3 regions of the Streptomyces sp. NPDC048507 genome follow, and region 3 is predicted to be linked to each of the others. Evidence: riboswitches for the same ligand, from Rfam matches in the RefSeq annotation. Region 3 holds a riboswitch; each other region holds the start of a gene.
What was found. Region 3 has a riboswitch for thiamine pyrophosphate ahead of thiC (phosphomethylpyrimidine synthase ThiC). Riboswitches for the same ligand answer to the same signal wherever they lie in the genome.

Region 1 (3,265 bases), on a different contig from region 3:
CGCGAAGACGTACGCGCCGGGCAGTGCGAGCAACAGGGTCAGCGCGGTGGAGGCCAGGGCCTGCCAGGTGGTGAACCACAGCACGCCGGCGATGTCCGGACGGGCCAGGACCTCGCCGACGCGGCCGAACTGCCAGCCCGCGTCCGTCTTGAGCCCGCGCCCGACGATCGCGGCGACGGGATAGGCGAAGAACAGCCCGAAGAAGGCGAGCGGCACGGCCATCAGGGCCAGCCGGACGGCCGTGGCGCGCCCGCCCTCCTTCGGGGAGTCCTGCCGCACTACTTCACGACGAGCGCTGACCATGCCTTGACCCACTGCTCACGGTTCTTGGCGATGGCGTCGGGAGCGACCGTTTCCGGCTTCTCGACGACCGCGCCGTGCTTCGTGAACACCTCCGGCAGCTTCGCGTCCTTGACCACCGGGTTCACGAACATCTGGAGCGGCATGTCCTCCTGGAACTTCTTGCTCACCAGGAAGTCGACGAGGGCCTTGCCGCCCTCCTCGTTCTTCGCGCCCTTGAGCAGGCCCGCGAACTCGACCTGGCGGAAGCAGGTGCCGGTGGCCACGCCCGTGGGCGCCTCGGCGGGCTGCGGCTCGCCGTAGAGGACCTCGACCGGCGGGCTGGAGGCGTACGAGACGACCAGCGGCCGGTCGCCCTTGGCCTTCTTGCCGCCCGCGGAGCCGGAGAAGCGCTCGTTGTAGGCCTGCTCCCAGCCGTCGACGACCTCGACGCCGTTGGCCTTCAGCTTGCTCCAGTAGTCCTTCCAGCCGTCGTCCCCGTACTTTCCGACGGAGGCGAGCAGGAAGCCGAGGCCGGGCGAGGAGGTCGCGGCGTTCTCGGTGACCAGCAGGTTCTTGTACTCCGGCTTGAGCAGGTCGTCCAGGGTCTGCGGCGGGGCGATCTTCTTGTCGGCGAAGTACTGCTTGTCGTAGTTGACGCAGATGTCGCCGGAGTCGACGGGGGTGACCCGGTGCTGCTGGTCGAGCACGAACTCCGGCTTGACCTGGTCGAGGCCCTTGGCCTGGTACGGGGTGAAGATCCCGTTGTCGAGGGCGCGCGAGAGCAGCGTGTTGTCGACGCCGAAGAAGACGTCGCCGCGGGGGGAGCCCTTGGTGAGGATCTCCTGGTTCAGCGCGGCGCCGGCGTCCCCGGACTTCAGGACCTTGACGGTGTAGCCGCTCTGCTGCTCGAACTCCTTGAGGACCGTGTCGGTCACGTTGAAGGAGTCGTGGGAGACGAGGGTGACCGTCTTGCCCTTCGGGGCGTCGACCGGGCCCGACGGCTTGCCCTTGGCGTCGCCGCCGCCGCAGGCGCTGAGCGTGGTGATGCCCAGTGCGGCCGCGAGCGCGGCGCCCGCGATCTTCTTGGTGGTGCTCACTGGTGAATTCCTCCTGGGATGTCCAGGAGAAGACGCGGCCCTGCCCGGCGCTCTGTGGGAGCGGACGCCGGGCAGGGCGCAACAGCTTGAGTGATGACCGAACTTCCTACCCCGAATGACCGGGGCGAGGTTCAGAGGGTCTGCGGATGACGGTTACCGCACTCTCAGCGCTGTGGCGCTCCCCTGTCGGAATGATGAAGTTGTCCGGCCACAGGGTACCCCGTGGCCGATTGTGAGCGTTCCTGGCCGGAATCTAGCGCTCGGAGGCGGCCAGCTGGCCGCACGCGCCGTCGATCTCCTGGCCACGGGTGTCCCGTACGGTCACGGGTACGCCGTGCCGCGCGATGGCCTCGACGAAGGCCTTCTCGTCCTCGGGACGCGAGGCGGTCCACTTCGAGCCCGGCGTCGGGTTCAGCGGGATCAGGTTGACGTGCACGCGCTTGCCCTTGAGCAGCCTGCCGAGCAGGTCACCGCGCCACGCCTGGTCGTTGATGTCACGGATCAGCGCGTACTCGATGGAGATGCGGCGGCCGGACTTCTCCGCGTACTCCCAGGCCGCGCCGAGGACCTCGCGGACGTTCCAGCGGGTGTTCACCGGGACGAGGGTGTCGCGCAGCTCGTCGTCCGGGGCGTGCAGCGAGACGGCGAGGCGGCACTTGAAGCCCTCGTCGGCGAACCGCAGCATGGCCGGGACCAGGCCGACGGTCGAGACGGTGATGCCGCGCTGCGACAGGCCCAGACCGTCGGGCTCCGGGTCGGTGAGCCGGCGGATGGCGCCGACCACGCGGTTGTAGTTGGCGAGCGGCTCGCCCATGCCCATGAAGACGATGTTGGAAAGCCGCGCCGGGCCACCGGGGACCTCGCCGTCGCGCAGGGCGCGCATGCCGTCGACGATCTGGTGCACGATCTCGGCGGTGGAGAGGTTGCGGTCCAGACCGGCCTGGCCCGTGGCGCAGAACGGGCAGTTCATGCCGCAGCCGGCCTGCGAGGAGATGCACATGGTGACCCGGTCGGGGTAGCGCATCAGCACGGACTCGACGAGCGTGCCGTCGTGCAGCTTCCACAGGGTCTTGCGGGTGGTGTCCTCGTCGCACGAGATGTGCCGGATCACCGACATCAGGTCGGGCAGCAGCTCCTGCTGGAGCTTCTCGCGCGAGCCCGCGGGGATGTCGGTCCACTCGGCCGGGTCGTGCGCGTAGCGCGCGAAGTAGTGCTGGGAGAGCTGCTTGGCCCGGAACGGCTTCTCGCCGATCGCGGCCACCGCCTCCCGGCGCTCGGCCGGGGTCAGGTCGGCGAGGTGGCGGGGCGGCTTCTTGGCCCCGCGAGGGGCGACGAAGGTGAGCTCTCCCGGGACGGGACGGGGGGCCATGGGTGGTACTCCTCAAGTCTGACGAACCCTGCGCGGGCGACCTCCGCGCACGAGCGGAGTCGATGTGATGGCACGCCCGGTGCCCGGAGAGCTCACGGGTCCATCCCCGCAGAAGCGGGAAAGCGCGCCACGTGTCGGTGGCGCGCTTTCCAGGATAACCCGGACGGGTCAGCCGGTGCCGACGAAGGCCGCCAGCAGCAGCCAGACCACCGGGGCGGTCGGCAGCAGCGAGTCGAGCCGGTCCATGATGCCGCCGTGGCCCGGGAGCAGCGTGCCCATGTCCTTGATCCCGAGGTCCCGCTTGATCATCGACTCGCCCAGGTCGCCCAGGGTGGCGCTGACCGCGACCGTCAGGCCCAGCAGCAGGCCCTGCCACCAGGCACCGCCGTCGATCAGGAACTCCATGCACAGCGCGCCGGCCACCATCGCGAAGGCCACCGCCCCGAAGAGCCCCTCGCGGGTCTTGCCGGGGCTGATGCGCGGCGCCAGCTTGGTCTTGCCGAAGCGCCAGCCGACC
Region 2 (3,265 bases), on a different contig from region 3:
GTCCAGCAGCTCGACCCCGTCCGGCAGGAGGGTCCGCTCGTCGGCGACGACCTCCAGCTTGATCCAGTCGGTGCCGAGCGCCTCCCGCGCCAGCCGGGCCGTGAGCACCGCCTCGCCCGCGGTGAAGCAGCCCGCCGTGTTCGGCAGGACGGCGATGCCGAGCCGGTCCAGGACGGACAGGACCGAGCCCTGCACCGTCGGGTCCAGGCGGCGCATGGCCACGGTGGTCAGCTCGGTGCCGGAGGCGACCAGGGCGCGTTCCAGCACGTCCAGGCTCGGGGCGCCGCCCGTGCCCATGATCAGGCGGGAGGTGAAGGTCCTGCCGCCGAGGGTGAAGAGGTCGTCCGCCATCGCCGTCAGCCCCCCTGCACCGCGGTGAGGACCTCGACCCGGTCGCCCTCGCCCACCGGGGTGTGCGGCCAGCGCCCCCGGGGGACGACCGTCTCGTTGAGCGCGGCGGCCACGCCGGAGGGGGCGGCGGTCAGGGTGGCGACCACGGCGTCGAGGGTGGTGCCGGCCGCGACCTCGCGCGGCTCGCCGTTGACGGAGATGGTCATGCGTAGGACTCCTGACGCGTGGTGGAGAAGCGGCGTGGGGTGAAGGGGCGGGCGGCCTCCGGCACGGAGCCGGTGGCCAGCAGTTCCGCCATCACGTCGCCGGTGAGGGGGGTCAGCAGCACCCCGTTGCGGTAGTGCCCGGTGGCCAGGTGCAGCCCGGGCAGCTCGGTCGGGCCCAGCAGGGGCGCGTTGTCGGGGGAGCCGGGGCGCAGTCCGGCCCGGGTCTCGACCAGCGGGAGTTCGGTGATGCCGGGCACCAGGTCGTGGGCGTCGCGCAGGAGCTCGTACACCCCGCCGGCGGTGACCGTGGTGTCCCAGCCGAGTTCCTCGCTGGTGGCGCCGACGACCAGTTCGCCGTTCTCGCGCGGCACCAGGTAGACGTGGCTGCCGCGCACGACGGCCCGTACGGTCCGGGACAGGAACGGCGCGTACGCGGCCGGTACCGACAGCCGCAGCACCTGCCCCTTCACGGGCCGCACCGGCACCGCCACCTCAGGGGGCACCCCGGCCAGGCGTCCGCTGAGCGATCCCGCCGCCAGGACGGTCTGGCCGGCGCGCAGCTCCGCACCGTCCTGAAGTACGGCGCCCAGCGCGCGGTCGCCCCCGGTCAGCAGCCGGGCCGCCGCCGCCCGGTGCACCGCGACCCCGGCCCGTTCGCAGGCGGCGAGCAGCGCGGCGGCGAGCCGGCGGGGGTCCACCTGGTGGTCACCGTCGACGCGCAGCCCGCCGCGCACGCCCGGGGCCAGCATGGGCTCCAGGCGGCGGCACTCGCGGCCGGTGAGCCACTGCGAGTCCAGCCCGCAGCGGCGCTGGAGGGCGTGCAGTTCCCGCAGGTGGAGGCGGTCGTCGGAGTCGAGGGCGACGGCGAGGGTGCCGCAGGCCCGGTAGCCGATGTCCAGGCCCCCGCTGGCTTCGGCCAGTTCGGCCGCGAACTCGGGGTAGCGGGCGGCGGAGGCCACGTTGAGCCCGAGCAGGGTCTCCTCGCCGTAGTGCAGTTCGGTGACGGCGGCGAGCATGCCGGCCGCGACCTGGGCGGCGCCGCCGCCGGGAGCGGGGTCGGCCAGGGCGACGCGCAGCCCGCGCCGGGCGGCCCGCCAGGCGGTGACCAGGCCGATGATGCCGCCCCCGATGACGAGGACGTCGGTTCCCGTCCGGGATGCCCCGGATGTTCCGGATGAGTGCATGGGCGTCCAGCCCCTCCCTTCGCCGGCATGACCCGGATCAGGTTCGTACGGTCGGAGGCCGTCCAGCCTCCCTCTCAGCCCGGTGCGCCCGGACTCCCGCGATAGGTACGGTGGCCAGACTAACCCCGCCGGGGGTGGTGGGTAAGGCTGCCTCCCCGCGCCGCCTCCCCGCCCGCGCCGCCCGCCCCCTGTTCCTGATGGGCCGTCAGTTCATTAGGCTGGACGCGTGAGCGAGCAGACGCAGCAGACGAAGCCCGGTGTCGTGATCGTCGGTGCCGGAATGGCCGGGGTGCAGACCGCGGTGGCCCTGCGGGCACAGGGCTTCACCGGCCCCGTGACCCTCCTGGGCGCCGAACCCCACCAGCCCTACGACCGGCCCCCGCTGTCCAAGGCGGTGCTGCTCGGCAAGGCCGAGGACTCCGCCTTCGACGTGGCCTTCGACGTGGACTTCGGGGAACTGCGCATCGACCTGCGCCTGGGCGTCGAGGTCACCGGCGTACGGGCCGCCGAGCGCGAGCTGGACACCGGGGCCGGGCCCGTCCCGTACGAGGTCCTCGTGCTGGCCACCGGCGCCGAGCCGCTGACCCTGCCCGGCGCCGCCGGCGTCCCGGGCGTGCACCTGCTGCGCACCCTCGACGACGCCGTCCGGCTGCGCCCCGTCCTCGCGGCGGCCCACGACCTCGTGGTCGTCGGCGCGGGCTGGATCGGCGCCGAGTTCGCCACCGCCGCCCGCGCGGCGGGCTGCGCCGTCACCGTCGTCGAGGCCGCCGACCGGGTCCTGGCCGGCGCCCTGCCCGCCGAGGTCGCCGCCCCGATGGCCCGGTGGTACGCCGAGGCCGGTGCCACCCTGATCACCGGCGCCAGGGTGGCCGCCGTCGAGGAGGGCGCGGTCCGGCTCGGCGACGGCCGGGAACTCCCCGCCGGGGCGGTGGTCGTCGGCATCGGGGCCCGCCCCGCCACGGCCTGGCTCGACGGCTCGGGCATCGAGCGCGGCCCCGACGGCTCCCTCACCGCCGACGCCCACCTGCGCACCTCCCTGCCCGGGGTGTACGCGGTCGGCGACTGCGCCTCCTTCCCGTCGGCCCGCTACGGCGCCCGCCTGCTGGTCCACCACTGGGACAACGCCCTCCAGGGCCCCCGGGCGGTCGCGGCGAACATCCTGGCCGGGGCGCCCGTCCAGGCCTACGACCCCGTGCCCTACTTCTGGTCCGAGCAGTTCGGCCGCTTCGTCCAGTACGCCGGCCACCACGGCGCCGCCGACACCCTGCTGTGGCGCGGCGACCCGGCCGGCGCCGCCTGGTCGGTGTGCTGGCTGCGCGGGGACGCGCTCGTCGCCGTCCTGGCCGTGGGCCGCCCCCGCGACCTGGCGCAGGGCCGCAGGCTCATCGAATCGGGCGTCCCCGTCGACCCGGCCAGGGCCGCCGACCCGGCCGTCCCGCTGAAGTCCGCGACGGCCTGACGCGAGCCCCCCCCCGCGGCCCCGGCGGACCCCGGACGGGGCCGCTCGGGTACCGGTGGTCAGTG
Region 3 (3,265 bases):
CAGACGGCCGAGGTCTGCGTCACGGTCACGTCGTCGAGGACGCCGAGCGAACCGATGATCACACCCGCGAGCAGCAAACCGCTCATGTCGATCGACGGATAGAGGCCGTGGATCAGACCGGTGTTGTCGTCCGTGTTGCCGCTCAGGAACGCCCAGTCGATGAACAGCGAGCCCAACAGCCCGATCAGCAGCAGGGAGGCGAGGGTGCCGAGGACGGCGACCGAGGTCCTCGCCGTCAGCCCGTGGCACATGTAGAGGGCGATCAGCATGATCGCGCTGGCGCCGATGACGGCCACGAGCAGCGGGTTCGAACCCTGGAGGATCGCCGGGAGGATGAACAGCGTCAGGATCCCGAAGCTGACCACCAGCGCGATGAGCGCGAACAGACCGCGCATCCGCCCGACCACGACGACCGCCACCGCGAAGATCGCGGCCAGCAGCGCCATGGGGAGCTTGCGGTTCACGTCGATCACGGAGTACTGGAGGTCCCGCGGAGCGTCCGGCGCGTAGGCGACCACCACCTCCTGGCCCTTCTCCAACTGCCGTGGCGCGCCCGGCTGGACGATCTCGAAGAAGGCCCGGCCCTTCTCCGGCCCGCTGCCGACCTCGACGGTCGCCTTCTTGCACTCGCCGGACTGCGCGGCCTGCGCCTCGCGCCCCTCGGGGGTGGAGGTGTCGCCGGTGGGCGGCACCTGGGAGGCGTTCACCGATTTGCAGTCGACCTTCGCCAAGGCGACGACCGTGCCCTGCTGGGTCTGGCGGTCGAAGCCCACCCCGGTCCGCTCGTGCGCCGGGGCGCCGCCCGGCCAGAGCACCGCCATGCCGATGAAGACGGCGGCGGCGAAGGGGATCAGCACGGCGGCGATGACCTTGCGCAGGTGCTTGGAGACCGGCGCCGCCGGCCCGTGGCCGTGGCTGTGGCCGTGCGCGTGACCATGGGAGGCACCGGCCGCGGGTCCATGAGGCGCGTGTTCGTGACCGGTGTGGCCGTGGTGATCCGTGGGCTCGGTGGGGGGCTGCAGCGAGGACGTCACCGGCAGATCATCGCAAGAGATGAGGGGGCCCACTGTTCAGCACGCCACAGATGACGCTAGCGTGGGGGCACCTTTGCACAACGCGGGAGCTCGGAGCACCGGGCTGAGAGGGCGCTGATCACCGTACGCGCATGAGAATGCGTACGGGAAGAGGCTGCGTCGACCGCCGAACCTGTTACCGGGTAATGCCGGCGTAGGGAGATCAGGTCTCATGACCATTCAGGACGCACGCACGCCTGCCGCCAGCCAGGACGCCGACGGCCAGACCGAGCGCCAGCCCGGCTGGCACAAGGGATACCTGGCGGGCTCCCGCCCGGACATCCGGGTGCCGGTCCGCCAGGTCCACCTCACCAACGGCAAGGACGTCACGCTCTACGACACGTCCGGTCCGTACACCGACCCGCAGATCGAGACCGACGTCCGCAGGGGCCTGGCGCCCCTGCGCGAGAACTGGATCATCGGCCGCGGTGACACCGAGGAGTACGCGGGCCGTCCCGCGCGCCCCGAGGACGACGGCATCAAGCACACCTCGCCGCGCGGCGGCCTCAAGAACCTCGACGCGGTCTTCCCGGGCCGCCCCCGCCTGCCCCGCCGGGGCCGCGGCGGCGCCGCCGTCACCCAGCTCGCGTACGCCCGCCGGGGCGAGATCACCCCGGAGATGGAGTACGTGGCGATCCGCGAGAACGTCTCCCCCGAGGTCGTCCGCGAGGAGATCGCCGCAGGTCGCGCGGTGCTTCCCGCGAACGTGAACCACCCGGAGATCGAGCCGATGATCATCGGCAAGAGGTTCCTGGTGAAGGTCAACGCCAACATCGGCAACTCCGCGGTCACCTCCTCCATCGAGGAGGAGGTCGACAAGATGACCTGGGCCACCAAGTGGGGCGCCGACACGGTCATGGACCTCTCGACCGGCCGCAACATCCACACCACCCGCGAGTGGGTGCTGCGCAACTCCCCCGTCCCGATCGGCACCGTGCCGCTGTACCAGGCGCTGGAGAAGGTCGACGGCCGGGCCGAGGACCTGACCTGGGAGATCTACAAGGACACGGTCATCGAGCAGGCCGAGCAGGGCGTCGACTACATGACGGTCCACGCCGGCGTGCTGCTGCCCTACGTGCCGCTCACCGCCCGCCGCAAGACGGGCATCGTCTCGCGCGGCGGCTCGATCATGGCCGCCTGGTGCCTGGCGCACCACAAGGAGAACTTCCTCTACACGAACTTCGAGGAACTCTGCGACATCCTCGCGACGTACGACGTCACCTACTCGCTCGGTGACGGCCTGCGCCCCGGCTCGATCGCGGACGCCAACGACGCCGCGCAGTTCGCGGAGCTGAAGACGCTGGGCGAGCTGAACACGATCGCCAAGCGCCACAACGTGCAGACGATGATCGAGGGCCCGGGCCACGTCCCGATGCACAAGATCAAGGAGAACATCGACCTCCAGCAGGAGATCTGCGAGGAGGCGCCGTTCTACACGCTCGGCCCGCTGACCACCGACGTCGCGCCCGCCTACGACCACATCACCTCAGGCATCGGCGCCGCGATGATCGCCTGGTGGGGCACCGCGATGCTCTGCTACGTCACGCCCAAGGAGCACCTGGGCCTGCCGAACCGGGACGACGTCAAGACCGGTGTGATCACCTACAAGATCGCCGCCCACGCCGCCGACCTGGCCAAGGGACACCCCGGCGCCCAGGACTGGGACGACGCCCTTTCGGACGCGCGGTTCGAGTTCCGCTGGGAGGACCAGTTCAACCTGGCGCTCGACCCGGTCACGGCCCGTGAGTTCCACGACGAGACCCTGCCGGCCGAGCCCGCGAAGACCGCGCACTTCTGCTCCATGTGCGGACCGAAGTTCTGCTCGATGAAGATCTCCCAGGACATCCGCCGCGAGCACGGCGGCGACCTGAAGGCCGACGAGATCCAGGCGGGCATGGCGGAGAAGTCCGCCGAGTTCGCCGCCGCCGGGAACAGGGTGTACCTGCCGCTGGCGGACTGACCGGACACACCGGGGGGAGTGCTGTTCCCGGCCGGCGGACCACCGCCGGCCGGGAACAGCACGTGTCCGGAACGCCGAAGGTGACTGACCGGCGGAACGCTCTTGCCCTGGAGTGCGCTCCAGCTCCTAGAGTGCGGCCGCATGACCATGCGATACCGAAATCTTGGCGGGACCGGCATCGAGGTGAGTGCGCACTGCCTCGGCACGATGATGTTCGGGGCGGTGGGGAACC

Region 1: another riboswitch for thiamine pyrophosphate. It lies ahead of ACGFXC_RS16400 (thiamine ABC transporter substrate binding subunit); the one in region 3 lies ahead of thiC (phosphomethylpyrimidine synthase ThiC).
Region 2: another riboswitch for thiamine pyrophosphate. It lies ahead of thiO (glycine oxidase ThiO); the one in region 3 lies ahead of thiC (phosphomethylpyrimidine synthase ThiC).

What each region holds. Positions count from the first base shown of each region.
Region 1 covers NZ_JBICWZ010000005.1:92,927-96,191, forward strand. The annotation lists gene ACGFXC_RS16395 (ABC transporter permease) at 1-222, opposite strand, end outside; gene ACGFXC_RS16400 (thiamine ABC transporter substrate binding subunit) at 279-1,379, opposite strand; TPP riboswitch at 1,465-1,574, opposite strand; gene rlmN (23S rRNA (adenine(2503)-C(2))-methyltransferase RlmN) at 1,633-2,748, opposite strand; gene ACGFXC_RS16410 (phosphatidate cytidylyltransferase) at 2,917-3,265, opposite strand, start outside.
Region 2 covers NZ_JBICWZ010000007.1:356,875-360,139, reverse strand. The annotation lists gene ACGFXC_RS21885 (thiazole synthase) at 1-351, opposite strand, end outside; gene thiS (sulfur carrier protein ThiS) at 357-557, opposite strand; gene thiO (glycine oxidase ThiO) at 554-1,741, opposite strand; TPP riboswitch at 1,739-1,851, opposite strand; gene ACGFXC_RS21870 (NAD(P)/FAD-dependent oxidoreductase) at 1,968-3,200, shown strand.
Region 3 covers NZ_JBICWZ010000004.1:186,077-189,341, reverse strand. The annotation lists gene ACGFXC_RS13840 (YibE/F family protein) at 1-1,034, opposite strand, end outside; TPP riboswitch at 1,107-1,251, shown strand; gene thiC (phosphomethylpyrimidine synthase ThiC) at 1,246-3,033, shown strand; gene ACGFXC_RS13830 (aldo/keto reductase) at 3,181-3,265, shown strand, end outside.